Regions from separate parts of the Micromonospora sp. NBC_01740 genome, predicted to be linked through region 3. Evidence: riboswitches for the same ligand, from Rfam matches in the RefSeq annotation. Region 3 holds a riboswitch; each other region holds the start of a gene.
What was found. Region 3 has a riboswitch for cyclic di-AMP ahead of OG989_RS30840 (coiled-coil domain-containing protein). Riboswitches for the same ligand answer to the same signal wherever they lie in the genome.
Positions count from the first base shown of each region.

Region 1: linked by a shared signal. The riboswitch ahead of OG989_RS07485 (C40 family peptidase) and the one ahead of OG989_RS30840 (coiled-coil domain-containing protein) in region 3 are both predicted to bind cyclic di-AMP.
Region 2: linked by a shared signal. The riboswitch ahead of OG989_RS16855 (C39 family peptidase) and the one ahead of OG989_RS30840 (coiled-coil domain-containing protein) in region 3 are both predicted to bind cyclic di-AMP.

Region 1 is NZ_CP109150.1:1,559,315-1,566,582, reverse strand. It holds gene OG989_RS07500 (zinc metalloprotease) at 302-1,288, shown strand; gene OG989_RS07495 (pyridoxamine 5'-phosphate oxidase family protein) at 1,429-1,980, opposite strand; gene dcd (dCTP deaminase) at 2,059-2,637, shown strand; gene OG989_RS07485 (C40 family peptidase) at 2,692-3,732, opposite strand; cyclic di-AMP (ydaO/yuaA leader) riboswitch at 3,745-3,878, opposite strand; gene OG989_RS07480 (N-acetylmuramoyl-L-alanine amidase) at 4,117-6,141, shown strand; gene OG989_RS07475 (C40 family peptidase) at 6,221-7,216, opposite strand.
Region 2 is NZ_CP109150.1:3,605,263-3,617,034, reverse strand. It holds gene OG989_RS16865 (CDP-glycerol glycerophosphotransferase family protein) at 1-150, shown strand, start outside; gene OG989_RS16860 (alpha/beta fold hydrolase) at 218-961, opposite strand; gene OG989_RS16855 (C39 family peptidase) at 1,067-1,912, opposite strand; cyclic di-AMP (ydaO/yuaA leader) riboswitch at 2,141-2,281, opposite strand; gene OG989_RS16850 (acyltransferase family protein) at 2,600-3,838, opposite strand; gene OG989_RS16845 (polysaccharide pyruvyl transferase family protein) at 4,148-5,473, shown strand; gene OG989_RS16840 (alpha-ketoglutarate-dependent dioxygenase AlkB) at 5,574-6,209, shown strand; gene OG989_RS16835 (uracil-xanthine permease family protein) at 6,375-7,721, shown strand; gene OG989_RS16830 (DNA gyrase/topoisomerase IV subunit A) at 7,881-10,370, opposite strand; gene OG989_RS16825 (DNA gyrase/topoisomerase IV subunit B) at 10,400-11,772, opposite strand, start outside.
Region 3 is NZ_CP109150.1:7,074,403-7,086,174, reverse strand. It holds gene OG989_RS30865 (hypothetical protein) at 69-221, opposite strand; gene OG989_RS30860 (STAS domain-containing protein) at 550-912, shown strand; gene surE (5'/3'-nucleotidase SurE) at 971-1,795, opposite strand; gene OG989_RS30850 (1-phosphofructokinase family hexose kinase) at 1,792-2,769, opposite strand; gene OG989_RS30845 (SRPBCC family protein) at 2,948-3,415, shown strand; gene OG989_RS30840 (coiled-coil domain-containing protein) at 3,492-4,577, opposite strand; cyclic di-AMP (ydaO/yuaA leader) riboswitch at 4,591-4,722, opposite strand; gene OG989_RS30835 (cation diffusion facilitator family transporter) at 4,876-5,793, opposite strand; gene OG989_RS30830 (HelD family protein) at 5,870-7,987, opposite strand; partial or broken gene OG989_RS30825 (alpha/beta fold hydrolase) at 8,238-9,143, opposite strand; gene OG989_RS30820 (carbonic anhydrase) at 9,291-9,878, shown strand; gene OG989_RS30815 (hypothetical protein) at 10,035-10,364, opposite strand; gene OG989_RS30810 (DUF3145 domain-containing protein) at 10,672-11,163, shown strand; gene OG989_RS30805 (glycoside hydrolase family 3 protein) at 11,241-11,772, shown strand, end outside.

The sequences.
Region 1 (7,268 bases), 1.8 Mb from region 3:
CTGCGCCACCGCCCGCCGCCACCACGCCAGCCACGCCACCACCCCGCCGCGTCACCGTCAGCCACGAACCGCCCGGCCGCGTGACACGACGTGCCCGAGTCGCGCGTCGTGGTCCGGATCCGGACCGCGGGTCGTGTCCCGCGTCAAGCAACGTCGATGCGCGCCCAGCCGCTGCCAGGAAAATTTCCACCGCGGCAACATATGGCCATTCTCAAATTCATCGATGGGTTGTAACGTCTGCCCAACGTTCCAGTCACGGCGTGACATACCCCCTGTCGCGTCGCCAGAAAGAGGTGGGCCCATGGGACTCCGTCCCAACCTGCTGACCCGGCGTACGGCCGGCGTCGCGTCGACGACCCTCGCGCTGCTGCTCAGCACCGCCGCCGTGGGGGTCGTACCGGCCGCTTCGGCCTTCTCCGCCGCCCCGACCGAGGTCTGCGTCGAGCCGGCCGACGTCCACTCGGACGCCCGCGTCAAGCCGGGCAGCGGCGCCAAGCACGAGCCGAACGAGCTCACCCTCGCGGAGACCCGCGAGCGCGAGGCCGACATGGCCGCCGCGCTGCGCGAGCGGGCCCGGTTCCGTACCGGCGCCGGGGCCTCCACGATGGCCGCCGCCGTCACCATCCCGGTGGTGGTGCACGTGATCCAGGAGAACAGCACCCGGGCCGGCGGCAACATCCCCGACTCGATGGTCAACTCGCAGATCAACGTGCTGAACCAGTCGTTCAGCGGGGCCACCGGCGGCGCGTCCACCGCGTTCAGTTTCCAGCTCCAGAAGATCAACCGGGTGACGAACCCGTCCTGGTACCCGATCGTGCAGGGCTCCTCGGCGGAGCGGTCGATGAAGACCTCGCTGCGTACGGGCGGCAAGAACACCCTCAACATCTACCTGGGTGAGCTGAGCAACGGCCTGCTCGGCTGGGCGACCTTCCCGACCCGCAACCTCAACAGCATGGACGGCGTCGTCGTGCTGAGCGAGTCGCTGCCGGGCGGCACCGCCACCAACTACAACCAGGGCGACACGGGCACCCACGAGGTCGGCCACTGGCTGAACCTCTACCACACCTTCCAGGGTGGCTGCTCCGGCTCGGGCGACAGCGTCAGCGACACCGCTGCCGAGGCCTCGCCGGCCTCCGGCTGCCCGACCGGGCGGAACACCTGCACCGCGCCGGGCGTCGACCCGATCACCAACTTCATGGACTACAGCTACGACTCCTGCATGTACCAGTTCACCGCCGGGCAGGCCAGCCGCATGCTGACCGCCTGGAACGCGTACCGCGCGGCGTAGTTACGCCGTACGACTCCACAGGTGCCGGCCTCGCTCGACGGGGCCGGCACCGGCGTCTGTGCGGCCGGGCACGCGGGGGTCGGGCGGTGGTCACGGTGCGGCGCCCCGGAGGGGGACGGCCCGGGGCGCCGCACCGCGTCTCAGGCGGCGGGGCGGGCGGCGTGGTCGCCGACGCGCCCCGACCGGGTCTCGGGCACCAGCGCGGTGCCGGCGGCGGCCGCGCGGGGGTCGAGCCACACCTGGACGGCGGGCCGGCCGTGCCACTCGCTGGCGCCGCCCGCGACGCCGGACTCGCGGCGGGCCAGCATCGCCACATCGACGGTGAACTCGAAGACCCGCCAGTCGACCTGCGGCGCGGCCCGGTGGCTGCGGGCCAGCCGGGCGACCCGCGCCGGGTCGGTCACCGGCCGGGCGTGGCCGGCGACGTAGGCTTCGTCGTCGCTCTCCTCGGGCGGGAACGAATGCAGCGCGTAGCGGCCGTCGCGCTCCAGGTCGCGCCGCTTGGGCGAGTCGACGACGAAGCAGAAGAGCCCCTCGTCGGTGATCACCGGGGACACCGGGTGCACCCGGGGACCGCCGTCGGCGCGGACGGTGGCCAGGTAGCCGAAGCCCGGCCCGTACTGCTGCATGAGGAGGCGGATCCCGTCGGCGAGGCGGGGCTCGTCGGCGGCGAATTCGGACCAGGAAGCCATGCCGGCATTCTATCGAACAATTGTACGAAGATGCACTCCGACACGCAGGTCACGCGTGTCGGTCGCTAAGGTGTGCGGATGCTGCTCTCCGACCGCGACCTGGCCTCCGAGATCGAGGCGGGAACGCTCGCGCTGGAGCCGTTCGAGCCCGCGCTGGTGCAACCGTCCAGCATCGACGTACGCCTGGACAAGCTCTTCCGGGTCTTCAACAACCACCTCTACACCCACATCGACCCCGCGCAGCAGCAGGACGACCTCACGTCGATGGTCGAGGTGCCCGAGGGCGAGCCGTACGTGCTGCATCCGGGCGAGTTCGTGCTCGCCTCGACGCTGGAGGTGATCACGCTCGGCGACCAGCTCGCCGGCCGCCTGGAGGGGAAGAGCTCACTGGGCCGACTGGGCCTGCTCACCCACTCCACGGCGGGCTTCATCGACCCGGGCTTCTCCGGTCACGTGACCCTCGAACTGTCCAACGTCGCCAATCTGCCGATCACCCTCTGGCCGGGCATGAAGATCGGTCAGCTCTGCATCTTCCGGCTCTCGTCGCCGGCGCAGCACCCGTACGGCTCGGCCGTCTACGGCTCGCGCTACCAGGGGCAGCGCGGCCCGACCCCGAGCCGCTCCTGGCAGCACTGGCGCACCTGGCCCACCCGCTGACCCGACCTGCGTGCCTGCGGAGGGCCCCCGCCGGGCAGGGGCCCTCCGCGTGCCTCAGCCGGGTCGGCCGTAGCTGTGGATCGGGCCGTCGTCGACCTTCTTCATCTTGATCGGCACCCCGGCGCGGGAGGCGTGCACCACCCAGCCCCCGCCGACGTACATGCCGACGTGGTGCAGGTCGCTGTAGTAGAAGACGAGGTCACCGGGGCGCAGCTCGCCCCGGCTCACGGACGCCGTGGCCCGGCGCTGCTGCGCGGCGTTGTGCGGCAGCGACACCCCCGCCTTCGCCCAGGCGGCGAGCATCAGGCCGGAGCAGTCGTACGAGTTCGGCCCCTCGGCGCCCCAGACGTAGGGCTTGCCGATCTGCGCGCAGGCGAACTTCACGGCGGTGCCGGCCGGGCCGCCGGGATAGCCGGCCGGGCAGGGGGCGGGACGCAGCGGCCCGCCGCCGCCGTTGCCGTAGACCCGCAGCCGTAGCTTCTGCAACCGGTCGATCTCGGCGTTGATCTGCTTCTTCTTCGCCGCGAGCTGGGCCTCGGTGCGGCTGAGCTGGACGACCATCTCGTCCAGCGGCGCCTTCTTGGCGGCCAGCCGGTCGCGCAACTCGGCGACCTGCCGCACGTCCTGCTGCTGGTGCTGGGCGAACTGGTCGAGCAGTTCGAGCTGCCCGATCATCTCGCTCGGCGAGCGGCTGCCCAGCAGGGCGTTGACGGCGGAGACGTTCTCGCCCTTGTAGGCGCGGGCTGCCAGCGCGCCGACCTTCTCCATCGCCTGGTCGACCTGCTTCTCCAGCGGCCCGATCTGCGCGGCGAGCGCGTCGGCCTGCTTGCGCCTGGCGGTCAGGTCCTGGCGGGTGGCGTTGTGCCGTTCGATGATCGGTTCGAGCTTGTTCCAGTCCTCGTCGATCTGCCGCTCGATCTCGGCGACCGTCGGTTCGGCGTGGGCCGCCGTGGCGCCGCCGGTCAGGACGACGGCGAACGCGGCCAGGGCGGCGAGGGCGGTGGTGCAGCGGTACCAGCGTGGGCGCGGCGCAGCCGTCACCGGGTCGGCGAGGGCCGACCGGGCCGACGGTGGCCGCGGGGCATGGTGTGCCACCGGGCTTCGTACTCCTTCTTCCGTACCGCCTACCGGGTTAGCTGACGGGTTCGGGCGGGAAGGGGCGCCCTACCGCAGGACTGCGGATTCACCCCGGGGAACCTGGGTCCCCGGCTCGCTCGGGAGCGACTCGGCGGTGTCGGACCGTCACCGCCCTGGTTGGACGGAATGTCACCGGCCGACGAATGACCAGAGTAGAGACGACCGTTATCGATCCGCAACCCTACGGGCAGTGACACTCCGTACCCACCCGGATCGGGCGGATCCGCAACCCGGGCGACGAAGATTTTCTTCCTTCTGAAGTGTCTGACGGAAAGGTATTGACCAGAGGCGGCGGGCGGGGCGAAGGTGACCCCACCTTTGCCCGTCCGAACTGGGGGTCTGATGCACCTGTCAGCGACATCGAGGAGCAGACGCGTCCTGCTGGCCGCCGCCGTGGCCGCCGCCATGGCGGCGACGCCGCTCACCGCCGCCGGATCCGCCGCCGCGGCAGCGCCGGTGAACGACCGGCAGCAGCAGTACGCCGCCGCGGCCGCCGAGTACGGCGTACCTGAGAGCGTCCTGCTCGGGGTCTCCTACCTGCAGTCCCGCTGGGACACCAACGCCGGCACGCCGAGCACCAGCGGCGGCTACGGACCGATGCACCTCACCGACGCCGAGCACGTCACCGCCCTCGCCGGCGGCACGCACCACGACGAGGGCACCGAGGACCCGCGCGGCGACGACTCCCGCCCGTCCCTGGCCGAGGCGGGCGAGCCGCCGGCCGCCACGCCGCCCGCCGAGGCCGCGCTGCGGACCGTCGACGCCGCCGCCGAGTTGACCGGCGCCAGCGAGGAGTCGCTGCGGACGGACGTCACGGCGAACATCCGGGGCGGCGCGGCGCTGCTGGCCGCGTACCAGAAGGAGATCGGCGCCCCGGTCGGCGCCGGCACCGACCCGGCGGCCTGGTACGGCGCGGTGGCCCGGTACTCCGGCGCGGACAGCGCCGACGCCGCGGCGGCCTTCGCCAACGAGGTGTACGCCACCATCGCCACGGGCGACAGCCGGGTGACCGACGACGGGCAGCGGGTCACGCTGGCCGGCCGGGCGGTCCAGCCGGACCGCTCCTGGCTGGACCGGCTGCGCCTGCGCAAGCTCGCCCGGCCGGACGGGCTGGAGTGCCCGAGCGACATCTCCTGCGAGTGGATCCCGGCGCCGTACGAGAACTACGGCCCCACCCTGGGCGACTACGGCAACCACGACCTGGGCAACCGTCCCACCCAGCAGAAGATCGAGTACATCGTCATCCACGACACCGAGGGCTACTTCGGCCCCAGCGTCAACCTGGTCAAGGACCCGAAGCGGGTGGGTTGGCACTACACCCTGCGCTCGGTGGACGGGCACATCGCCCAGCACATCAAGACCAAGAACGTCGGCTGGCACGCCGGCAACTGGTACGTGAACGCCAAGTCCATCGGCCTCGAACACGAGGGCTTCGCCGGGCACGGCACCTGGTACACCGAGGCGATGTACCGCACCTCCGCCAAGCTGGTCCGCCACCTGGCGCGGGCGTACAACATCCCGCTGGACCGCAACCACATCATCGGGCACGACAACGTCCCCGGCACCGTCGCCGCGAACGTGCGCGGCATGCACTGGGACCCGGGACCGTACTGGGACTGGTCGCACTACTTCGACCTGCTGAAGGCGCCGTTCAAGTCGACCGGCACGCACCGAACCGGGCTGGTCACCATCGACCCGGACTTCGCCACCAACCAGCCGCCGTTCACCGGCTGCAACCGGCAGCCTCCGGGCGTGCCGAACCCGCCCCCGGCGACGGCCCCCTGCCCGCTGCGCGGCTCCTCCGCGCTGTTCCTGCACAACGCCCCGAGCCACGACGCGCCGCTGGTCAACGACATCGCGCTGCGGCCCGACGGCACCCCGAACACCACGTACGTCTCCGACCACGGCGCCCGCGTCTCGGCCGGCCAGACGTACGCGCTTGCCGAGGTGCAGGGCGACTGGACCGCGATCTGGTACCTCGGCCAGAAGGGGTGGTTCCACAACCCGGCCGCCAAGCCGACGGCGAAGTGGACCGTCGGGTTCGTGGTGACCCCGAAGGCCGGTAAGGCCACCATCCCGGTGTACGGCCGGGCCTACCCGGAGCAGGCCGCGTACCCGGAGGGCGTGCCGTACCAGGCGATCTCGCCGCTGCAGTACACGCTCTCGGCCGGCCAGCGGTACGCCGTCGGCAACCTGCTCCCCGGCGAGTACTACCGGGCCACCACGTTCGACGGCTCCGCTCCCCACGACCAGACGGTCGTCCGGGGCGACAACAGGTACGTGCAGGTCCAGTTCGGTCACCGGATCATGTACGTCAACCTGGACGACGTGAACCTGGTGCCGTCCCCGCTGGGCGCGCCCCGCTGATCCCACCGCACGACGAGGGCCCCCGGTCGATCCGACCGGGGGCCCTCGTGTCGTTGCGGGTGCGGGACGAACTGGCCCGTCAGGGCCGGCGGAACCCGGCCACCGGCATCGTGTTGATGCTGGAGACGTTTACCGGTTTGCCGGCCCGCGGCGCGTGCACCATCTTGTCGTTGCCGAGGTAGAGGCCGACGTGACTCAGGTCGGACTTGAAGAAGACCAGGTCACCCGGGCGCGCCTCGGAGCGTGGGATGGCCTTGCCCTCGTTCCACTGCGCACCCGTGAAGTGCGTCAGGTGGACCCCCGCCGCCTTGTAGGCGTACTGGGTGAGACCGGAGCAGTCGAACGAGTTCGGGCCGGTGGCACCCCAGACGTACGGGTCGCCGACCTGCGCGCAGGCGGTCCGGATCGCGGTGCGGGCCTTCTCGCTGACCACGCCGTTGATGGTCGGGCACTTCTCCGTCTTGACCGTCGTCACCGGCATCGACGCCTCGAGCTTCTTGATGTCGGCGTCGATCTGCTTCTTCTTCGCGGCCAGGTCGTTCTGCTGCTTCGTCTGCGACACGATGAGCGTGTCGAGCTTCTGCTTCTCCGTGTCGTACTTCTGGCGGACCCGGGTCACGCCCTCGAGCTGCTTGCGCTCCTGCGCGGCCAGCCGGTCCAGCAGCGTCAGCTGCTCGGTCAGCGTGTCGGGCTTGGCGCTGACCAGCAGCGCGCCGATGTCGTGGGACGGGCCGGAGATGTAGTAACGGGAGGCGAGATCGCCGACCCGGTCCATCGCCAGCTCGCTCTCCAGCGCCAACGGCTGGATCTTCTTCTGCAGGTCCTCCGACTTCTTGCGGTTGACCTTCAGCTGCGCCCGCACCTTGTTGTACTGCTCGATGGTGGGCTCGAGCTGCTCCCACTTCTGGTCGATCGCGGCCTCGATCTCGTCGACCGAGGGCTCGGCGTGGGCGGGCGCGGCCAGCATGCCGGCGCCGACCGCCGCCGCGGCGACCAGGGTGAGCAGACGGTGGGCGACCCTGCGCAGGCCACCCGGACGAGCAGACCGTCCCGGTGCGTGACGATGAGGGGGCATGGTTGCCACCGGCACCGACTCCTTTTGCAACCCGGCCGCTTGGCGCCTCGCG
Region 2 (11,772 bases), 3.5 Mb from region 3:
GACTTCCCCGCCGAGTCGTACGCCGAGGCGTTCCTGGAGGCCGCACGGCGCCAGCTCGACGAGGGCTGGAAGACGCCCGCCCCGCGCACGGGCGGCGCGACCGGCCTGCCGCTCGACCCGGACGAGGCGACCCTCTCCCCCGCCACCTGACGCACCGTTCGGGAGGCACACCGGTCGCGACGGCGGATCTCCGGGTCGGGCCGTTCGCGGGGCACCGTCAGCGGTACGGCTCGACGAGGTCCAGGACCGCTTCGGGGGCCTCGACGTGGGCGTTGTGCCCGAGGCCGGGCAGGGTGGCGACCGGCACCCCCAGCTCCGTGAGCTGGGCGTCGGTGACCATGGGGTCGTGCTCGCCGCGGGCCAGCAGCACGGGCACGTCGGTCGCCGCCAGCAGGGCGGGCAGGTCCGGCGCGCCCACGCCGAACGCGGCCGGGTCCATCGCCAGCCGCCAGCGGCCGTCGACCTGCCGCAGCCCCGCCTCCACGACGGGGTGCTCCGGGGCGAAGAGCCCGGTCAGGCCGGCCACCCGCAGGTAGCGGCGGGCCGCCTCGTCCCGGCTGGCGAACCAGGTCACCGGCCGGGCCGCCAGCTCACCCGCCTTGGCCAGCTCCGCCGGCGACCAGACGGCCTTGATGCCGAGCCCGACGACGGCGTCGACGGGCAGCCCGGCGCCCCGGGCGGCCAGCGCCAGCCCGACCACCCCGCCGAGGGAGTGCCCCAGCACGACGAGCCGGTCCCCCGCCGCGAGCCCCGCGCCGATCCGCGCGGCCAGCCCCGGGAAGGAGTACTCCGGCAACGGCGGCGACCAGCCGTGGCCGGCGAGGTCGGGCGCCAGCCACCGCCCCGCCCACCGACGCTCCAGCAGCGGCGCCCAGGGCAGCCACACGTCGCCGGTCGCGCCCATGCCGTGCAGCAGCAGAAGCACCCGCCGGCCGTCCCGCTCACCCGACTCATCGACCATGGGCGCAGTGTGCCACCCGTCGGACGCCGCGGGCGAGGGCCGTGACCCGGACACGACATCGGGCGCCGACCCCCCGGGTGGGGAGCCGACGCCCGACGGCGTCGCTCAGGCGGAGTAGCCGCGGGTGGCGGCCCAGTTCGCCAGGGCGATGGTGCTGATCCAGTACGACGCGGTCGCCGGGTTCGCCGAGTCGGCGATCTTCACCAGCCGCCCCTCGTCCTGGTAGCCGACCACCGCGATGTAGTGGCCGCCGGGGAAGGAGTGCCAGCCGCCGTCGGTGTCCGTGGCGCTGCCGGCGACGTTGACCACGACGCCCCGCCCGTCGGTGATGGCCGCGACGACGTCGGCCTGGAGCCGGTCCATCTGGGCCGGGGTGGCGGCGCCACCGGGGATCATCCGGGTCCGGTACGGGTCGCCCTTCACCACCGCGTTCAGCACGCGGGTGGTGTCCTGGGCCGAGTCGGTGCCCATCTGGTCGGTGCCCAGCTGGGCACCGAGGGCGTCCTGGCTGCGCGCGATGCCGGCGGCGCTGAGGGCGTGCCGGACGGCCGCCGGACCACAGTTGTAGAAGGTGGTCTGGGCCTGGTAGTCGTAGTCCAGGCTCTTGGCGGCCGGAGGCTTCGGCGGCTCCGGCTTGCGGGTCAGGTCCGGGTCCGGGGCGGCGCTGGACGCGCTGGCCGACGGGGCGGCGCTGGACGCGGCCGGGGCGGCGCTGGACGGGGCGGGCGCGACCCGGGCCTGGCTGCGCGAGGCCGACGCGTCGTCCCGCAGTTCGGTCGCGGCCACCGGGGCCTGCGCGGCGGCGGGGGCCTCGTCGGTTCCGGCCAGCAGCGCGCCCGTGCCTGACGCCAGCACGAGCGCCGCGGCGGACGCGGCGGCCAGTTGGTACGGACGCTCGGACGTGAGGCGACGCAGCTGTCGCTTGAGGTGGTGCTTCACGGTTTCCTCCACGGGCTCGGGGTGAGCGGCCGTCGGTCCGCGCCGAGGGCAGGGCGGACCGACCGCGCGGACGGGCGTCCGGGCGGGTGGTGGGCCACTCAGGGGATGCGCCCGGGACGCCGGGCGACGGACGGTGACCGGTGGGTCAGCTCATGACCTGCGGGCGGACGAGCGCGGTCACCGCGGCGCCGTGGAGACGGCGGCACAACCGAGGGGTGTACGGGTGTGGCATGACGATGGAACTCCTTCCGACACCGCCGACCGGGTTAGCTGACGGATTCGGGCGGGAAGAACGCCCTACCACGGGCCCACGGCCCACGGATTCACCCCAACGAGCACTGGGTCCCCGGTTCGTCGTTCACGATTAGGCGGGTCGGCGCGGCGTCGCCTCTGGCGATCGGGTACCGCACCGGACGCGCCGACATTACTGGCCGGTCCGCGCCCTGCCAACCCCGTCCCACCTGCCTAAACCTTGATCGGCAGACAATTTTTGCGGGCACTTCGCCACTGACGCGACTCAATGGGACGACCGTTTCTGCGCGCACCTCCGGGCGACAACGGGACAAGTGGCGGACATCGGCGCCGAAACCCCGGCAGGAATCGACCGGGCCGCGCCCGATGACCGGTTCGCCGACGTGGTGACCGGCGTCACCGAAACGGCCGGGATTTCGTCGGCGGACACTCCGGTCGCCGGGGCGCTCAGCGCGAGTCGGCGTACGTCGGTCGGTGGTCGTCCTGCGGGCCGGCGGCCCGGGGGCGCGGCACGGCGCTGCCCCGATCCCCCGGCGTCGCCCCGGGGCCGCCGGGGTCCTGCCCGGCGCCGTCCCCGTCCCGCGGCGTCCGGACCGGCCTGCGCGGGGTGAGCAGCCGCATCATCGGCGTCTCGACGAGACGGTGCAACAGGCCGGCCAGGGCCAGGTTGACCAGCAGGAAGCCGAGCACCACCGCCAGCCCCGACCAGCCGGTGAAGCCGACGCCCCAGTCGCCGGTGAGCCGCAGGACGGTGATCATCACGAGGACGTGCACCAGATAGAAGGCGAAGGAGACCTCGCCCAGCCAGATCATCGGCCGGGACCGCCACGGCGAGCGCCGCCCGCGCACGTCCGCGTCCGCCGCCGCGGCGATGACCAGGATGTACGCGACCGAGAGCAGCGCCGCCCACAGTTCGGCGCGGACCCACTGCGCGGCGACCACCCAGGTCGCCACGAAGAGCAGGCTGGCCAGCGGCAGGCCCGGCCCGCGCCACCGGCCACGCCGCATCAGCTCGGCGGCGGCGACGCCCATCCAGAACTCCAGCGACCGCACCGGCGGGAAGATCTGGGTGAACCACCAGCGGCTCTCCTCGGGCACCAGCGCCTGGGCCGGCCAGAGCGCCAGGATGAGCAGCGGCACCGCGACCACGACGGCCCACAGGGCCCACGGTCGGGCCCGGCGGATCAGCGGCAGCGCCAACGGCAGGCAGAGGTAGAAGAAGAACTCGCAGGACAGCGACCAGCTGACCGTGTTGATGCTGTAGAAGTGGCCCGGCCGCGGGTCCCACGCCTGGAGGAGGAACAGGTTCTCCACCGCGACGAACCGGTCCACGGGGTCGGCGAACCAGGCCGCGACCGCCAGGGCCGCCACCCACAGCACCACGTGGCTCGGCCAGATCTTGGCCACCCGGCGCCGCCAGAACGCCCGACGGGTGTCGGTGGGTCGGGCCGACCAGACCAGCACGAAGCCGCTGAGGATGAAGAAGAACTGCACGCCCGACAGCCCGAGTGCGAAGGCCCAGTCCACGACGGCCTTCTGGCCGGGCTCGGCGATGATGCCCATCGTCGCGACGTGGAACCCGAAGACGAGCAGGGCGGCGACCCAGCGCAGCCCGGTCAGCGACGGCAGGCGGCTGGCCGGGGACGCGGGCCGGGCGGCGGGCGCGACGGTCGCGGCGTCGTTCATGCCGGCATCCCGACGATCCGCAGGGTCACCAGCACGTACGTCTCCTCCTCGACCCCGTCCTCAGGCGCCCCCGAGGGGCCCGTGGCGGTCCGCCGGTCGGCGCCGCCCCGCCGGGCACCCTACCCGCCGGGCCTGAGGCTCTGTTCCGTCCCGTCCGCGAGTGCCCGTTCTGTCCCGTGGGGGAGTCCCGTTCCTCCCGTCCCTCCGTGACCGTTGCGTCCCCATCCGTGACGGCGGTGGCGGGCATCCGGGTTCCGGCCGATCGGGTGGCTAGTATTCCCAGACCCGGAGGTGACGAGAGGCGGGCGAATGCACCAGCGAATCCTGATGCGGGCGAAGAAGGGCCCGTTCGACGTCTACTCGCCGGAGGAGACGCACGAGCGGAACTGGATCGGCGACAACAACGGCAACCTCGTCTTCAGCCACGCCGCCCACAAGCTCCTGCGCACCGCCACCGCCGAGATCACCTCGACCGAGTTCAGGATCGACCCGCGCGACGCCGACATGATCAACGAGCGGTACGACGTCTACGTCGTACCGCTCGCCAACGCCTTCCGCCGCAGCTACGCCCACCGCGTCGAGGCCATGACGAAGCTCATCGAGCAGCTGAAGATCCCGGTGGTGGTGCTCGGGGTGGGCGTACAGACCGACATCAACGGCGACCGGGAGTACCTCCGCCCGATCGACGACGTCGTGACCCGGTTCGTACGGGCGGTCCTCGACCGCTCGCACAGCATCGGCGTACGCGGCGAGATCACCCGTGACTACCTGCGCACACTGGGCTTCTCGGCCGTCGACGTGATCGGCTGCCCGTCGATGTTCCTGCACGGCGACAGCCTGCGGGTGGAGAAGAGGAAGGCGTCCCTGTCGCCCGACGACAGGCTCGCGCTCACCGTCTCCCCGTACGTCACGTCGATGGCGGAGATCATCGCCCGGCACCACGAGCGGTACCCGAACCTGCGCTACCTGCCGCAGGACCTCAAGACGCTCGGCACGCTCCTCTACGGCGACGCCCCCGGGGACCGGGGCAGGACCAGCAAGATCCCGATCCACACCTCGCACCCGCTGTTCACCGAGGACAAGGTGCGGATGTTCGTCGACCCCTGGACCTGGATGGACTACCTCTCCGGATTCGAGTTCGCGTTCGGCACCCGGATCCACGGCACCATCACCGCGCTGATCGCCGGCACGCCCGGCTACCTCTTCGCGCACGACTCGCGCACCCTGGAACTCGCCCGGTACTTCGAGATCCCGCACCGGGTCATGAAGGACGTGCCGGTCGACGTCGACGCCGCCCAGCTCTACGCGGAGGCGGACTACACGGCGCTCAACGCCGGCCACAGGTCACGCTACGAGACGATGCTGGCCTTCCTCGCCAAGCACGACCTGGGCCACGCCTTCGCCGACGGCGACAGCGCGGCCCGGTTCGACGCGCAGGTGCGCTCCACCGCCTTCCCGCCCGCCGTACGCCCGGCCGCCGCGACCGCCCCCGACGCGCTGCGGGAGCGGATCCAGTGGCTGCGCGACCGCAACGTCGAGCTGCGCAAGGAGACGGAGACGCTGCGCGGGCAGCGCCTGCAGACCCGGGTCAAGCAGGTGATCGGTGGCCGGGTGCGCCGGATACTGAGCCGCTGAGGCGGGGTTCGCACCGCCCGGCCGGCCGGCCCTCGCCGGCGACCGGCGGGCGGGCAAGGCGTCCGTACACCTGTACCAACATGGCGGGTACGCTGGGCGGATGACCGGGGCCGCCTACCAGCCGTCGATGTTCGACCTCACCGCCGCCGGACCGTCGCTGAGCCCGCTGGCCGACCGGCTGCGCCGGCACCCGCTCACCCACGGCGCGTGGGTCGACCATCTGCCCGGCTGGGTCACCGGCTCCGACCAGGTCTTCGACGTCCTGCTGCGAGACGTCCCCTGGCGGGCCGAGCGCCGCACGATGTACGACGCCGAGGTCGACGTGCCCCGGCTGCTCTGCTGGTACGCCGGGCACCGCCCGCTGCCGCACCCGCTGCTCACCGAGGCGCGCGCCGCCCTCACCCGGCACTACGCCCCCGAGCTCGGCGAGCCCTTCGTCACCGCCGGCATGTGCCTCTACCGCTCCGGCCGGGACAGCGTCGCCTGGCACGGCGACACCCAGGGCCGCTCCGCGCACACCGACACCATGGTCGCCATCGTCTCGTTCGGCTCGCCGCGCGCACTGCTGCTGCGGCCCCGCGGCGGCGGCGACAGCCTGCGCTTCCCACTCGGCCACGGCGACCTCGTGGTGATGGGCGGCTCCTGCCAGCGCACCTGGGAGCACGCCGTGCCCAAGACCACCCGCCCCGTCGGGCCCCGCGTCAGCGTCCAGTTCCGCCCCGCCGGCGTCGCCTGACCCGCCCGACTGGCGGCAACGGTTCGCGGGCCCGGACGGGCCCGCCCATGCCACCTGCCGAACCCCTGCCGGGCCACCGGCCGGGCCGAGCCGGGCCTCTGCTAGAAACGACTCCTGGGTTTCACCTGCGCCCCCGTCACCTCTTCACGACGCGAAGGGCGTTCCATGACCCAGTCCTCCACCGAGCCGCGCTCCCGTTGGTCCGCGTGGGCGGTCCACGGCGACGGCCGGTCCATCCGCCCCGGCGACGTGGTCCACCCCGACGAACGCCTCTCCTGGCCGCGCACCCTCAGCGTCGGCGTGCAGCACGTCGTCGCGATGTTCGGCGCGACCTTCACGGTGCCGCTCATCACCGGCTTCCCGCCGGCCACCACGCTCTTCTTCTCCGGGCTCGGCACGCTGCTGTTCCTGCTGATCACCGGCAACCGGCTGCCCTCGTACCTCGGCTCGTCCTTCGCCTTCATCGCGCCGGTGCTGGCGGCCAAGGCCGGCGGCGACATCGGCCCAGCGCTCGGCGGCATCGTCGTCGCCGGCGTGGCGCTGGCCGCCGTCGGGCTGGTCGTCCAGCTCGCCGGGTCGCGCTGGATCGACGCGCTGATGCCGCCCGTGGTCACCGGGGCGATCGTCGCGCTGATCGGCCTGAACCTCGCCCCGGTCGCCTGGGACGGCGACGGGAGCGGCACCGGCGTGAAGGCGCAGCCGCTGATCGCGGTGGTGACGCTGGCCGCCATCCTGCTCGCCACGGTGGCCTTCCGGGGCTTCCTGGCCCGCCTGTCCATCCTGCTGGGGGTGGTGGTCGGCTGGGTCCTCGCCGCCGTGCTCGGCGACCTGGACCCGAAGGCGGTCGACGGCCTGCGGGACGCCGCCTGGGTCGGCCTGCCCGAGTTCCACGCACCGAGCTTCAGCCTGCGCGCGGTCGTGCTGGTGATCCCGGTGATCCTGGTGCTGATCGCCGAGAACGCCGGGCACGTCAAGGCGGTCGCCGCGATGACCGGCCGGAACCTGGACCGGGACATGGGCCGGGCGTTCATGGGCGACGGGTTGGCCACGATGCTCGCCGGCTCCGGCGGCGGCTCCGGCACCACCACCTACGCGGAGAACATCGGCGTGATGGCGGCGACCCGGGTCTACTCCACCGCCGCGTACTGGGTGGCCGGCCTGACGGCGGTCCTGCTCGGGCTCAGCCCGAAGTTCGGCGCGCTGATCCTCACCGTGCCGGCCGGCGTCCTCGGCGGCGCCACCACCGCCCTGTACGGCCTGATCGCCATCCTCGGCGCGCGGATCTGGATCGAGAGCCGGGTGGACTTCCACGACCCGGTGAACCTGATGACCGCCGCCGTCGCGGTGATCGTCGGCGCGGCCAACTACACCCTCACCGCCGGCGACCTCTCGTTCAACGGCATCGCCCTCGGCACCGCCGCCGCCCTGACCGTCTACCACGGCATGCGCCTGGTAACCCACCTACGCACCCCCACCCCCTCCCCCACCCAGCCCCCCGCTCCGCCCCGTTGATCATGAAGTTGTTGTCGTGACACGCCGAGCGGGGTGACAACAACTTCATGATCAACGCGCGGAACGAGCGCGGGGAGCAGGGGTGGGGGTGGGAGTGGGGGTGGGTGGGTGGGCGTGCGGGGGCCGGTTGGGTCAGCGGCCGGCCCCCGGCCGGTTGGGTCAGTCGCGTTCGATCTGGTGGCCGACGACGGTGGGGCCCAGCATCACGGCGAAGCCGGAGCCGTCGCGGCGCGGGTCCGCCGCCGGCAGCTCCACCGGCTCGCCGGTGGCGGTGGCGGCCGCCGGACGCGACCCGACCCAGGCGACGGCCACGTCGGTCTCACCCTTGAGGAAGCGGTGGGCGCGCACACCGCCGGTCGCCCGCCCCTTCGCCGGGTACGCCTGGAACGGCGTGACCTTCACCGTGGCGCCCGTGGAGGTGACCACCATCGGCTCACCGTGGCCCGGGTCGTCGGTGCGGATCGCCCCGAAGAACACCACCCGGGCGCCGGCGGGCAGGTTGATGCCCGACATGCCGCCGCCCTTGGTCCCCTGCGGCCGGACCAGTCCGGCGGCGAACCGCAGCAGCGACGCCTCCGAGGTGACGAAGGTGAGCGTCTCCGCGCCGTCGGTGAGCCAGGTCGCCCCGACCACCTCGTCGCCCTCCCGCAGGCCGATCACCTCGAACTCGTCCGAGCGGACGGGCCACTCCGGTGCGCACACCTTGACCACGCCCTGCCGGGTGCCCAGGGCGAGGCCCGGGGAGCCCTCGGCCGTCGGCCCGAGTGGTGCCAGCCCGACCACGGTCTCCCCCGATTCCAGCGGCACCAGCTCGGCGGCGGCCATCCCGCCGCGCAGCGACACCGTCCCCGCCTGCTCGGGCAGGACCGGCAGCGGCAGCACGTCGACCTTGAACGCCCGGCCGGCGCTGGTCACCAGCAGCACCTTCCCCCGGGCGGTGGAGTGCACGACGGCGCGTACGGCATCGTGCTTGGTCCGGCCGTGCCGCCGGCGGCCCTCGGACGCCTCCTCCGACTCCGCCGCCGTCCTGGCGACCAGCCCGGTCGCGGAGAGGATCACCTGGCAGGGGTCGTCGGCGACCTCCAGCGGGCCGGCCGGCGCGGACGCGGCCAGCACCTCCTTGAGGTCCCCGTCGACGAGCGTGGTGCGACGCGGCGCCCCGAACTGCTTCACCACCGCCGCCAGCTCGTCGGAGACGACCTTCTTCAGCACCTTCGGGTCGTCGAGGATCGTGGAGAGCTCGGCGATCTCCTTGCGGAGCTTCTCCTGCTCGGCCTCCAGCTCGATCCGGTCGTACTTGGTCAACCGGCGCAGCGGGGTGTCCAGGATGTAGGTGGCCTGGATCTCGGAGAGCCTGAACTTCTGCATCAGGCCGTCCTTGGCGGCCTGCGCGTCCTCGCTGGCCCGGATGAGCTTGACCACCTTGTCGATGTCGAGCAGGGCGATCAGCAGGCCGTCGACCAGGTGCAGCCGCTCCTGGCGCTTGCGCCGGCGGTACGAGCTGCGCCGGGTCACCACCTCGTAGCGGTGGGCCAGGAAGACCTCCAGCAGCGCCTTCAGCCCGAGGGTCTGCGGTTGCCCGTCGACCAGCACCAGGTTGTTGACGCCGAACGACTGTTCCAGCGGGGTGAGCCGGTAGAGGTCGGCGAGCAGCGCCTGCGGGTTGACCCCCACCTTGCACTCGACGACCAGGCGGGTGCCGCTCTCCCGGTCGGTGAGGTCCTTGACGTCGGCGATGCCGGTGAGCCGCTTGGTCTTGTTGACCTCGTTGGTGATGGCCGCGATGACCTTCTCGGCACCGACGCCGTAGGGCAGCTCCACGACAGTGATCGCCTGCCGGCCCCGGCTGCCCTCCAGCGGGCCGATCTCGACCTTGCCCCGCATCCGCACGACGCCGCGCCCGGTCTCGTAGGCCCGGCGCACCTCGTCGAGCCCGAGCAGCAGGCCGCCGGTGGGCAGGTCGGGCCCCGGGACGAACTCCATGAGCCGGTCCAGCGTGGCGTCCGGGTGGTTGATCAGCCAGCGGGCGGCGGAGACCACCTCGCCGAGGTTGTGCGGGATCATGTTGGTCGCCATGCCGACCGCGATCCCCGAGGCGCCGTTGACCAGCAGGTTGGGGAACGCGGCGGGCAGCACGGTGGGCTGGGTCAGCGAGCCGTCGTAGTTGGGCTCGACGTCGACCGTGTCCTCGCCCAGCTCGCCGACGAGCAGCATCGCCTCGCGCGACATCCGGGCCTCGGTGTATCTCGAGGCCGCCGGCCCGTCGTCCGGGCTGCCGAAGTTCCCGTGCCCGTCGATGAGTGGCGCGTTCAGCGAGAAGTCCTGCGCCAGGCGCACCATCGCGTCGTAGATGGCCGTGTCGCCGTGCGGATGGTACTTGCCCATCACGTCCCCGACGATGCGGGCGGACTTCACGTGCCCCCGGTCGGGGCGGTGGCCCTGCTCGTACATGGACCAGAGGATGCGCCGGTGCACCGGCTTGAGGCCGTCGCGGGCGTCGGGCAGGGCCCGGGAGTGGATCACCGAGAAGGCGTACTCCAGGTAGGAGTCGGAGACCTCGGTGACCAGCGGATTGTCGAAGACCCGCGCGCCGGCCTGGTCGAAGGCGGACAGGTCCACCTTGGCGCGGTCGTCCTTGCGGCGTGCCATCGTTCAGCTTCCCTCTCGGCGGGTGGTGCTCATGCGTCGATCGCCTCGCGGTCGACCCGGTCGGCGGAGTCGATCAGCCAGTTGCGGCGCGGCTCGACCTTCTCCCCCATCAGCAGTTCGAGGATCCGCTCGGCGGCGTCGACGTCGTCGAGGGTGATCCGGCGGACGGCCCGGGTGGCCGGGTTCATCGTGGTCTCCCACAGCTCGTCGGCGTCCATCTCGCCGAGACCCTTGAATCGCGGGATCGGGGTGACGATCTGCTTGCCGGCCTTCTCCAGCTTGCGGACCGTGGCCTCCATCTCCGCCTGGGTGTAGGTGTAGATCGTCTGCGGGTTGCGCCCCCTGGTGGTGATCTTGTGTAGGGGCGGCATCGCCGCGTAGAGCCGGCCGGCCTCGATCAGCGGTCGCATGTAGCGAGCGAAGAGCGTGATCAGCAGGGTGCGGATGTGCGCGCCGTCCACATCGGCGTCCGCCATGATCAGCACTCGGCCGTAGCGCATGGCGGACAGGTCGAACGTGCGGCCGGAGCCGGCGCCGAGCACCTGCACGATCGCGGCGCACTCGGCGTTGTCCAGCACCTGCTGGAGGTTGGCCTTCTGCACGTTGAGGATCTTGCCTCGAATCGGAAGAAGTGCCTGATATTCGGCAGATCGGGCAAGTCGCCCTGTCCCGAGTGCGCTGTCCCCTTCCACGATGAACAGCTCACTACGGTCGATGCCCGCCGCGCGGCAGTCGACCAGCTTCGGCGGCATCGACGCGCCCTCCAGGGCGGTCTTGCGGCGGGCCGCGTCCTTCTGCTGCTTCTGCGTCAGCCGTACGCGCGCCGCGTCGACGATCTTCTGGAGGACCGTACGCGCCTCGGCCTTGGTCCGGCGATCCTCCAGCCACGCCTTCAGGTGCTGCTCGACCAGCCCCTGGATCACCTTGGTGATGCCGGCGGTGGAGAGCTCGTCCTTGGTCTGCGAGGTGAACTGGGGCTCCGGGATCCGGACGTGCACGACCGCTGTCATGCCCTCCAGGACGTCGTCCAGGGTGGGCGGGTCCTCCTTGGCCTTGAGCAGGCCACGGGTGTTGCGGACGGCGTCGGCGAGGGTACGCGCCAGGCCCCGCTCGAAGCCCTTGCGGTGGGTGCCGCCGTGCGCGTTGCGGATGGTGTTGGTGAAGCACTCGACGGTGCGCTCGTAGCCCGTGCCCCAGCGGAAGGCCACCTCGACCTCGGCCCGACGCTGCACGTTGGACTGCATGACCCCGTTGGCGTCGGCGGCGTTCTCCCGGTAGGTGCCCTCGCCGGTGACCATCAGCATGCCGGAGACGGGCCGGTCGCCGGCCGGGGCGAGGAACTCCACCATGTCCGTCAGGCCGTCGGGGTAGTGGAAGCTCTCCTCGGTCGGCTCCTCGCCGG
Region 3 (11,772 bases):
TCCGCAAACCCCCGTGCTGCGGGTGCGGCGGCCCAGGTGACGCCGGCGGGCGGCGCACGGGCTCGGTGTCAGCGGACGGCGACCGCCACGGTCACGCCCCGCGCGAAGTCGTCGTCGCCGTCGTCGTCGTCATCGTCGCCCCCGCCACCGCCGAACCCGCAGGCCAGTACGAGGGCCAACAGCGCGCTGACGCCGGCCAGTGCGGCAAGTCTCCTGAGCATCGATCGTCCTCCCGGTCGCAGTCGTGTCTCCGAGCCGATGCTAGGCAGAACGGGCAAGGCCCGGGGCCGAAGCGGTACGGGCCACGCCGGGGGACCGGCTGTTGGGCGGTGCCGGCGGGAGCCGGCTACCCTGGGGCGCGACGTGTCAGCGGCAGCTGATCGTCGGTCGGACAAAACGTCAATAGTTCGGATAAGGGCGACTTGCTGTGCCCTGATCCGCGAATTGCTCATCCCGAGGGGTGGCGACCGAGGCCGTCAGAGGAATACTCTCGGTCGCGGCCCGCGTACTGATGAGGCGCCCGTCGGACGGGCGAGTGGAGGTGCTCGCGTGAGCCTGTCGATCGTGAAGTCGGTCCTGCCCGGTGGTGTCATCGAGATCGCCCCACGGGGTGAGATCGACGTCGACACCGCGTACGAGGTGCGCGAGGCGATCGCCGAGGTCCTGACCAAGGGGCGCCCCGGTCGGATCGAGCTGAACATGCGGCTCGTCACCTTCATCGACTCGGTCGGCATCAGCGCGATGGTCGCCGGCTTCCAGACCGCCGAGGTGAGCGGCGTCAAGCTCGTCGTCACCGAGCCGAGCCGCTTCGTGCACCGGCAGCTCTGGGTGACCGGCCTGCTCGGCCTCTTCGGCGCCCCCGAGCCCTACTACGCCGGCGCACCCACCCCCGAGGTCCTCCCGGGCGCCTGACCCCGCCCCCGCCGTCGTCGACGGTTCCGCTCCGGCCGCTAGGTCGGAGGCGGGCCGCTCAGGTGTCGCCGAGGCCCGACAGGTCGACGTCCGCCACCTCGGTGACCGCGCGGATCGCCGTCACCGAGGCGTACCCCTCGGCCAGCAGCGCCAGGTCGGTGCCGGGCTGCACGGCCTGCCCCGGCTCCTCCAGCGACGTGCGGACGAAGCCGTGCCCGGCCTCCGCCACCGTCATCTGCACCTGGCCGAAGGTGGCCAGCGTGCCCCGGCGCACCCCGCGCAGCCGGCCGTGCGGCAGGTCCGGAGCGTTCACGTTGAGCACGCTCTCCACCGGCCCGGCGGTGAGCCGGGGCAGCAGGTCCAGGGCGACCCGGGCGGCGGTCGGCCAGTGTCGCTCGGCGTCGCGTACCCGGGCGGCGGCGGCCACCGCGGCACCCCCGCTGGCAGCCGTGGCCTCCCCGGCCGAGAGCACGTCGAGCGAGACGGCCATCGCCCGGCAGCCGTTCGCGGCGGCGGTGAAGGCCGCACCCACCGTGCCCGAGTGCAGCACCGCGCGTCCGGCGTTCGCGCCCCGGTTGATGCCGGAGAGCACCACCGCCGGCGGCGGCCCGAAGGCGCCGTGCACGGCGATCAGCGCGATGAAGCCGGGGGAGCCGCCGACCGCGAACGCCGGCACCCCCGGCACCTCCGGCAGCGGGTGCTCGTGGACCACCACGCGCCCGTCGCGCTCCACGGCGGTCATCGCGGCGCTGGTGCCGCTCGCCTCCTCCAGCGGCGCGGCGACGACCACGTCCAGGCCCCGGTCCGCCGCCGCCCGCGCCAGCGCCTGGATGCCGGGCGCGGCGATCCCGTCGTCGTTGGTGACCAGTATCCGCAGCGTCATCGCTCGGCCGCCCGTTCGGCCAGCTCGTCGGGGCTGGTCCGCTCCTGCGGCCGGCTGCCGGCCGGTACGAGACGCACCCGGTCGACCAGGCCGGTGATCGAGTCGAGCCGGCCGGTGCCCAGGCCGTGCCGGGTCACGTTCAGCGCGCCGGCCGCCGCGCCGGTACGGATCGCGGTGCGCACGTCGCCGCCGCGCGCCACCACTGCCGCCACCCCGGCGGTCATCGAGTCGCCGGCCCCGCGCGGGTCGGCCGCCTCCAGCCGGGGCATCTCGACCTCGAAGACCTCGCCGTCGACCAGGGCGAGGGCGGGCTTGTCGGCCCGGCTCACCACCACGTTCTCGGCGCCGCCGGCGTGCAGGTCGTACAGGGCCCGGGTGAGCTGCTCCTCGTCCTCGCCGTCGGCGCGGCCGTCGGCGATCAGCTCCTCGTGGCTGACCTTGAGGAAGAAGACGCCGCTGTCCAGCACGGCGTCGAGGTGCTCGCCGCAGAGGTCGACCACCACCCGGCTGCCGTTGGCCCCCAGGTCGGCGGCGAACCGCCGGTAGAGGTCGGCCGGGACCAGGGACGGCTCGTTCGGCCCGCTCAGCACGCTGACCGAGGCGCGCAGCCCCTCGCCGAGCGCCAGGTTGTAGAGCTCGTCCAGCTCGTGCCGGCTGAGCGGCTGGCCGGGCACGTCCACGATCTCCTGCCGGGAGCCCTCGCGCCGATCGTGCACGTACCCGCCGCTGCCGGAGTCGCGGACCACCACCTTCAGGTGCACCCCCTCGCTGACCAGCAGCGGCTCCAGCACCTGGCCGATCTCGCCGCCGAGGGCGGCGCAGAGCACCACGTCGACCCCGAGCGACATCACCATCCGGGCCTGCCAGACGCCCTGCCCGCCGGGGTGCAGGTGCAGCTCCGGCGCCTCGCTGGGCTGGTCGACGGTCACCGTCAGCCGGGGCGTGGGCGCGAAGACCATCACGTGCCCGCTCATCCGTCGTACCCGTTCATGCGCCCATCCTCCGCCGGTCGACACGTGCCGTGACCATCCACCAGCTGACCGTAGTGTGGTCGGCGGCCGGGCGTCCGGACTCCGGGCGGGATCGGCGCGGCGTTGCCAGGGCGCCCGGCATGCGCGACGATCGGGCGACCACCGACGCTGGGGAGACGGCGTGCTCAGGCGAAGTTCCTTCAGCTACACCGTCCAGGCGCGCTGCTCCCTCCCGGACGCCGCGGCGCTGCTCGCCGACCCCACCCGGCAGGAGGACCTGCACCCGCTGATCGTCCGGGTCCGCCGGGTGCCGCCCCGTCCTGGCGCGCGGGCCAGCTACGACATCACCGATCGACTGGCCGCCGGGCCGGTGCGCCTGCCGATCACCTACCGGGCCGACGTCCTCGTCGACGATGCCGACGAGATCGTCACCGTGGCCCGGCAGTGGCCTGCCACCACGGTGCGCAACCACACCCGGCTGCGGGCGGAGCCCGACGGCGTGGTCCGCATCGAGGTCGAGATCACCCTCGCCGCGCCTGCGCCGCTCTTCGGCTACGCGTTCCGCCAGGCCCGCGCCGCCCACCTCGGGCTGGCCGCCCGCCTCGCCACGGCCCTCGACACGGGCCCGCCCGGGTCGCCGGCCGACTGACCGCCGGACGGTCCCGGCCGCGGTGGCCGTCGCGCCCCCGGTGACCCGCGACGGGCGGGGCACCGGGGCGCGGGCGTCAGTAGACCGACAGGTGCACGTGGTTGGTGTGGTCGCTGGACGGGTCGCCGTTGGCCCCGCTGTACGACTTCCATCCGCTGCTGGGCAGCCAGATCTGCCTGTACCAGATCACGTAGAGCACGGCGAGCCGGTCGGCGTTGCGCACGAAGTACGCCGACACGTTGTTGCCGTACGTCCGGTCGCCGCCGGTGGCGTCGCCGCCGAAGCCGCCCTTCTGGGCCGCGAAGTCGCAGGCCCGGCCCTTCGGGTGTTCGCCCGAGCCGCCGGGGCGGTAGCAGGAGACGTAGCGGGTGAAGCCCGCCGCCTTGGCCTGGTTGAGCGCGTGCAGGGTGCGCGGGGTGATGCAGCCGTTGGCGGGGGTGGGGTCGTTGACGCTGCACGACTCGCGCGGCCAGGAGCCGTCGGAGTTGCGCGGGGCCGCCTTCGCCGTCTTGCTGGAGGTGCCGCCCGGCGAGGTGCCCGCCCCCGTGGACTGCTGCCGCTGTTGCTGCTGCTCGCGGTTGGCGACCGTCAGCGCCCGCTCGGCCTGTTCCTTGCGCTTGGCCATCACGGTGACCTGCTTGCGCTGCTCCCGGATCTCGCCGTCCAGGGCGAGCTTGGTGCGGGTGGCCTGGTCCCGGGTCTCCTGGAGTTCGCGCAGGGCCCGGTCCTCCTTGGCGGCCACCGCGTCGAGGGCGGCGGCGCGGTCCATGAAGCCGTCCGGCGAGCTGCTGTTGAGCAGGGCGGACGCCACGCTGAGCCGGCCGGTGCGGTAGGCCGCCCCCGCGATCTCGCCGACCTTGGCGGTGTGCGCGGCCAGCTCGACCTCGGTGGTCTTGAGCTGCGCGGCGAGCTGCTGTTGCCGCTTGGCCGACGTGTCGAGGGCGCGCTTGGCGTCGAGGTAGCCCTTGCTGGCGGCCTCCAACTGGGCCCGCAGGGCGGGGGTGCCGCCCTCCTCGTCCTGGCCGGGGGCCGCGGCGAGCAGGCCGGCCCGGGTGGCGGCCGCCGCCGGGGCGGCGGTGACCGGGGCCACCGCGGCGCCGAGGGCGAGCATCGTGGCGATCAGGGCCGCCGTCCGGGCGGCACGTCGTCGTACAGGTGCCATCACTGGCATTCACGTGTCCTTCCGTCAGCCGCCGACCGGGTTAGCTGACGGGTTCGGGACGGAAGATCCCTACCGCTGACGCGGATGCACCCCACGAACATGGTTCCCCGGTTCGCCCCGCCGGGCGATTAGGCGGCGGCCACCGCCGGCACCGGTGGGTGCCGCCTGGCGGAGGCCGAAGCCGAGCCTACCGGTGCCGGTGTGACTGATGCAGCGCAGGTGACGGAGGGTGTACGTCCACTAGCAGTCAAATCCGGCATAAGCGCACAATACTCTCCCAGATTTAAGGTTGTCCTCATTACCACTCAACCGACCCGCAGGCCCCGCGCGACGCTCCGGGCTCGATCTGCAACGTGGCGTGCTCGATGTGGAAGTCGTCGTGCAGCGCGGCCCGGGCGGCGCCCAGCACCGCGCCGACCTCCGCGCCGGGTGCCATGGTCAGGTGGGCCGAGGCCACCTCCATGCCGGAGGTGAGCGTCCAGACGTGCAGGTCGTGCACCTCGGCGACGCCGGGCACGGCGGCCAGCCGGTCGTGCACCGCGGTCACCTGGAGGTGCTCCGGCGCGGCCTGCACCAGGATGCGCAGCGCGGCCCGCCCGAGCCGCCAGGTGCGCGGCAGGATGAACACCCCGATCGCGACCGCCACCAGCGGGTCCGCCCACCACCAGCCGGTGGTGGCGATCAGCAGCGCGGCCCCGATCACGCCGAGTGACCCCAGCAGGTCGCCGAGCACCTCCAGGTACGCGCCGTGGACGTTGATGCTCTCCTTCGCCCCGGAGCGCAGCAGCGCGAAGGCGCCGATGTTGGCGAGCAGGCCGAGCACGGCGACCACCAGCATCGGGCCGGCCAGCACCTCCGGCGGGTCGCCGAAGCGGCGCACCGCCTCGATCACGACGTAGACCGCGACGCCGGAGAGCAGCATGGCGTTGGCCAGTGCGGCCAGCACCTCCAGCCGGTAGAGGCCGAAGGTGCGCTGCGGGTCGGCGCCCGCCCGCCGGGTGGCGGCGATCGCCGCGAGCGCCATGCCGATCCCGAGCACGTCGGTGAACATGTGCCCGGCATCGCTCAGCAGGGCCAGCGAGCCCGTGCGGAAGGCCGCCACCGCCTCCACCACCATGAGGCCGGCGAGCAGCCCGAACGCCGCCCAGAGCCGGCCCCGGTGGCGGTGCGCGGCATTCGCCACCGACCCGTGATGGTGGTCATGACCTGCGCCCACGCGCCCACCCTCCGTCAGGCGTCCGGATTCGCGTTCAATCTATGCTCACATCGCTATGTATGCAAGTAACGGCGGCTCAGCCGATCGGGTCGACGGTGGTCAGCCGCTGGGTGGCCCGGGACAGCGCCACGTAGAGCGTCCGCACCCCCGACCCCGGGTCGGCCCGGATCTCGCCCGGAGCGACGAGGACGACCCCGTCGTACTCCATGCCCTTGGCCTCCAGGCTGGTCACCACCTGCAAACGCGGCGCGCCGAGCCCGCCCAGCCAGCCGGCCACCTCGTCGCGGCGCGGCACCGGCGTGATCACCCCGACCGTGCCCTCGACCTCGGCGAGCAGCGCGTCGGCCGCCGCCACGACGGCGCTCTCCAGCTCCGCCGGCGGCACCGACAGCGCGACCGGGTCGACGCCGGTGGAGCGCACCGCCCGGGGCAGCGGCAGGTCCGGGTGCAGCCGGCGGATCTCGGCCGCCGCCACCGCGAAGATCTCCGCCGAGTTGCGGTAGTTCGTGGTGAGGGTGAAGTGGTGCCGCTTGCGCCGGCCCAACGCCTGGTCCCGGGCCCGGTTCAGCTCCTCCGGATCCCCCGTCCACGCCGTCTGCGCCGGATCGCCCACCACCGTCCACGAGGCCAGCCGGCCCCGCCGGCCGATCATGCGCCACTGCATCGGCGAGACGTCCTGCGACTCGTCGACCACCACGTGCGCGTACTCCCGGTAGTCGTCCGGGCGTTCCCGCGCCGCCTCGCGGGCGGCGCGCTGCCGGTCGGCGAAGGTGCTCAGCTCGCGGACCCCGCCGGCCAGCTGGAACGGGTCCCGCTTCGCCCGGGCGGGCTTCATCGGCTTGCCGAGCAGCGCGTCCAGCTCGTCGAGCAGCGCGATGTCGGCGATCGTCAGCCCGGCGGCGTCGAGGCTGCCGTACGCGTCGGTCAGCAGCCGGATCTCGGCGCGGGAGAGGATCCCCTCGGCGTAGCGGTGCAGCCGGTCCGGACGGGCCAGCCAGCCCAGCACGTGCCGGGGGTGCAGCCGGGGCCACCACGCCTTCAGGAACTCCCGGAACTCCGGCCGCTCGGCGATCTCGTCCTCGAACGCGCGCTGCTCGGGCAGCCGGCCCACGCCCAACCTGCGGGCCTGCGCCCACAGCGCCGCGAAGACCCCGTCGAAGCCGGCCCGGCGCACCTCGTTGCGGCGGGCGCCCCGGGGCATCGCCCGGTCCCGGATGCCGTCCAGCTCGCGGCGCTCCAGCCGGAGCAGCTCGCCCCGGTAGAGCAGGCGCAGCTCGGTCGGGCCGCCCGGCACCGCGTCCCGGGCCGCCCGCTCCAGCACCCGCCGCATCCGCAGCGAGCCCTTCACCGCCGCCACCGCCGGCGGATCGGTGCGGGTGGCGGTCAGGCCCGCGAAGAGCGTGCCCAGCGAGTGCAGGGTGGCGGTGTCCTCGCCGAGCGAGGGCAGCACCGAGGCGATGTACTCGACGAAGACCGAGGACGGGCCCACCACCAGGATGCCGCCGCCGGCGAACCGGCTGCGGTCGGAATAGAGCAGGTACGCGGCCCGGTGCAGGGCGACGGCCGTCTTCCCGGTGCCCGGGCCGCCGGACACGATCGTCACGCCCGAGCCGGGGGAGCGGATGGCCTCGTCCTGCTCCCGCTGGATGGTGGCGACGATGTCCCGCATGCCCCGGCCGGTGGCCTTCGACAGCGTGGCCAGCAGCGCGCCGTCGCCGACCACCGCCATGTCGGCGGGCGCGGCGACCGGATCGAGCAGGTCGTCCTCGATCCGGGTGACCCGCTCGGCGGAGGACTGGATCGTGCGTCGCCGCACCACGCCCAGCGGCTGCGCGGGAGTGGCCTGGTAGAAGGCGGCGGCGGCCGGGGCCCGCCAGTCGACCACCAGGGTGGAGGCGTCGTCGTCGCGGATGCCGAGCCGCCCGACGTGCAGCACCTGCCGGTCGAGCAGGTCCAGCCGGCCGAAGACCAGGCCCTCGTGCTCGGCGTCCAGCATGTGCCGCCGCCGTGCGGCGTGGAACACCATCGCGTCCCGTTCGACCAGCGCCCCGAAGTTGCCCACCCGGGCGAGCCGGTAGCCCTCCTTCTCGGCGCTGACCGCCGACCGGCGCAGCTCGGCCAGTCGGGCGTACACCCGGTCGAGATGCCGCTGCTCGACGGCGATCTCCTGTTCCAGGGTGGTCTGGTCGGTCACCGCTCGCTCCTCCTGACGTCGGCGGCGGGCGGCGCGAACCGTGCGAACCGCGCCAGGCCAACCGCAAGAGGGTACGGCCCGCACGCAACCAGCGGCGCCACCGGTGCGGGAAAGGAACCCGCGTCACGCCCGCAGGGGCCCCACCGGGCCCGGTTCAGCCCGTGTCGCGCTCTCCGCCGGGCCCGGTCCAGCCCGTGCCGCGCTCTCCGCCGGGCCCGGTCCAGTCCGCCCGGGCGGCGGCGGTGGCACCGGCCCCGGGGGCGGTGAGCACGCGACGGAGCACGCCGCCGAGCGCCGCGTTGACCTCGTCGGGGCGTTCCATCATCAGCATGTGTCCGGCACCCGGGCAGACGGTCAGCTCGGTCGCCGGCAGCGCGCCGGCGATCGACTCGGCGCAGGGCGGCGGGGTGAGCCGGTCCCGGTCGCCGACCAGGGCGGCGGCCGGCAGGTGGGCCAGCCCGGCGAGGGTGTCCAGCCGGTGCTGCGCCCCGATGGACGCGCGGAACCCGCCGATCGAGCGGAGGGTGGCGCGGGCCACCGCCGAGGTGACCAGGCGGATGTCGTGCGGGTCGCAGCGGTCGCCGAAGAGCATCCAGCGGATGCTGGGACGCAGCGCGCGCAGCAGCGCCCGGGGCGGTCGCCAGGCCCCGCACCGGGCCAGCACGCCGGCCCCGGTGGTCTCGGCGAGCCGGATCAGCCGGGCGATCCGGGGCGAGAGGCCGTACGCGGTGTGCGTGTGGCCCTCGGCGGTGGTGGAGACGAAGACCAGCCCGGCCGTCCGGGCGGCGAAGTGCGCGGGGTGGCGGTGCGCGTACTCCATGATCGTCATGCCGCCCATCGAGTGGCCGACCAGCACGACACGACCGGCCGGGGCCACCTCGTCCAGCACCGCGGCGAGGTCGTCGCCGAGCTGGGCCACGGTGGCGGTGGGCAGCGCCATGCAGCTCGACCGGCCGTGGCCGCGGGCGTCGTAGGTCACCACCCGCACCGCGTCGCCGAAGCGTTGCCGCAGGTCGGCGAGCTGCCGGTGCCAGGCCCGCCCGTCCAGCGTCCAGCCGTGCAGCAGCACGACGGTAACCTCGGCGTCGGCCGGTCCAACCGCCTCGACGTGCAGGCGTACGTCATCGGGAAGACGTACCTCGACGTGTTCCGGCATCGTCACCTCCCCAGGGCCGCACGGATCCGCAACACCGGGGATACCCGGTGGTAACACCGGCTACCCGTCATGAGACCACGGCAACCGTGTCGGTGAGAAGGTTCGCAACCCGCTCCGGGCGGCCGGCGGGCCCGCCAAGCTGAGGGCATGGGGTCGCCCCGGGCCGCGCTGGCCGAGCTGCTCGCCGGCAACCGCCGCTTCGTCAGCGGCCAGCCGGTGCACGGCCACGACGTCACCGCCGCCGCGGCGGCCTCGGGCGACCAGCAGCCGTACGCGGTACTGCTCGGCTGCATCGACTCGCGGGTGCCGCTGGAGGCGATCTTCGACCAGACCTTCGGCTCGATCTGCGTGATCCGCACCGGTGGGCACGTACTGGACCGGGCGGTGCTCGGCTCCATCGAGTACGTGGTCGGTGAGCTGGGCGTGCCGCTGGTGATGGTGCTCGGGCACGAACGGTGCGGCGCGGTGGCCTCCGCCGTGGACGCGTTGCGTGGCGGGCGGTCGCCGGGCGGCGCGCTGGCCCACCTCGTCGACCAGATCGCCCCGGCGGTGACCGAGGTGGGCGTCGACGACCCCCGGGTGCACCCGATGGCGGTCCGCCGGCACGTGCTCCGTACGGTCGCCGCCCTGCGCGCCGACGGCCGGCTCGCCGTCCCGGTCGCCGCCGGCCGCCTGACGGTGGTCGGCGCCCTCTACGACCTGACCACCGGCGAGGTGACCCTGCTGGAGCCGTAGAAGCCCCCCACCCCGGTTGATCATGAAGTTGTTGTCGCGACACGCCGGGGCGGAGCGCAACAACTTCATGATCAACGAGGGTGGAGGGGGCGGGAACGCGGAACCGCCCGCCGGGGGTGCCGGCGGGCGGTTCTGGTGTCGCGTGGGTGGGGAGGGTCAGCCCTCGAAGACGCCGGCCTCGACGAGGCGCTTCTCGGTGGCGTCCCAGCCGTCACCCGGGTGGGTGGTGTTGAGGTTGTTGATCTCGGCGCGGATCTTCGCGGCGTGGCCGGCGGCGGCCAGCACCCGGATCTCCTCGACGAAGGCCTCGGAGTCGGTGCGCAGGTGCGCGGTCTTGCCGTTGGTCAGGTTCCGCACGTAGGCGTGCTTGCCGCCGTTGAGCGGGATGAGGTACTTGAACTCGCCCAGCACGCTGAGGGCGCCACCCTGGCCAGCCTGGCCGGCCCGGACTGACGCGCGCGCGGTCTTAGAGGTGTTGCTCGCCACGGAGGTACTCCTTGCAAGACGTACGGGAGGACGGAACGTCCGGGGGCTGTGCGGACGACACCCTGGTGGGTGGGCCCGCGGAAGATGTGCGCGGCACAGGCCGCCGATGGAACTGTACACGACCGCGGTCCCTGGCTGGTCACCGCGTCGTGAGGGGTCAACCGGGGTACCCGTCCGACTATTCCGACCCGCGAATTTTCCGATTCCCTGGCGCATCATCCGTCACACCAGTCATCATGTGTTCCAGCAACCACTCGGGTGGTCGAGGTCGTAGGGGAAGACGCACCTCGCTCTCCGGGAGGTCACCGTGCCAACGCGTGGCGTCGTATACGTCCACTCGACCCCGCTCGCCGTGTGCTCACACGTCGAGTGGGCGATCGCGCGCGTCCTCGCCGCGCCGGTCAACCTGCAGTGGACGGCTCAGCCCGTCGACCCCGGCGCACGCCGGGCCGAGTGCGGGTGGACCGGTCGCCCGGGGACGGGCGCCGAGCTGGCTGCTGCCCTCCGGCAGTGGCCCATGATCCGTTTCGAGGTCACCGAGGAACCGAGCCCCGGCGCCGACGGCGAGCGCTTCATGTACGTGCCCGGACGGGGCCTGTTCCGGGCGGGCGTCGGCGCGGCCGGCGACATCCAGCTCGGCGAGGACCGGCTGCGCAGCATCATGGCGGGCGCGCGGGCCCCCGAGGCCCTCGCGCACGCCCTCGACAAGGCGCTCGGCACGGCGTGGGACGCCGAGCTGGAGCCCTACCGGTACGCCGGCGACGGCGCGCCGGTGACCCTGCTCACCCGCGTCGGCTGACGCCGGGGCCCGGACCGGGGCCGACTCATCCTGGCGGGTGAAGGTCAAGTTGCCCCGATAAGGGGTGAACTGGTGGGATGGGCCGCGTGTCGACTACCCCGCGACGTGCCGGCGTCGCGTTCGCCGCTCTGACCGCACTGCTCGTCTCCGGGTGCTCCGGGCCGGCGGACCGCCGCCCCGACCCGGCACCGACGAGCGCCGCCGCCCCGACGGCCACCCCGACACCCGCCGCGAGCGTCCCCGGCACCGACCCCGCCGCCCGCGCCGCCGCCCTCGTGGCCTCGCTCGCCGACGAGGACCTCGTCGGCCAGGTGCTGATGCCGTACGCCTACGGCGACGCGGCCACCCGGGTCTCGCCCGGCTCGGCGGCCGGCAACCAGGCACTGGCCGGGGTGGACACCCCCGCCCAGATGGTCGAGAAGTACCGGCTCGGCGGGCTGATCCTGGTCGGCTTCAGCGCCGACGACCCGACCAAGGGCAACCAGGAGACGACAAACGTCGACAACCCGAAGCAGGTTCGCGCGCTCACCGACGGCCTGCGCGCGGCCGCCGGTCGGCTGCCCGCCGGGCCGGCGCCCTTCCTGATCGGCACCGACCAGGAGCACGGCG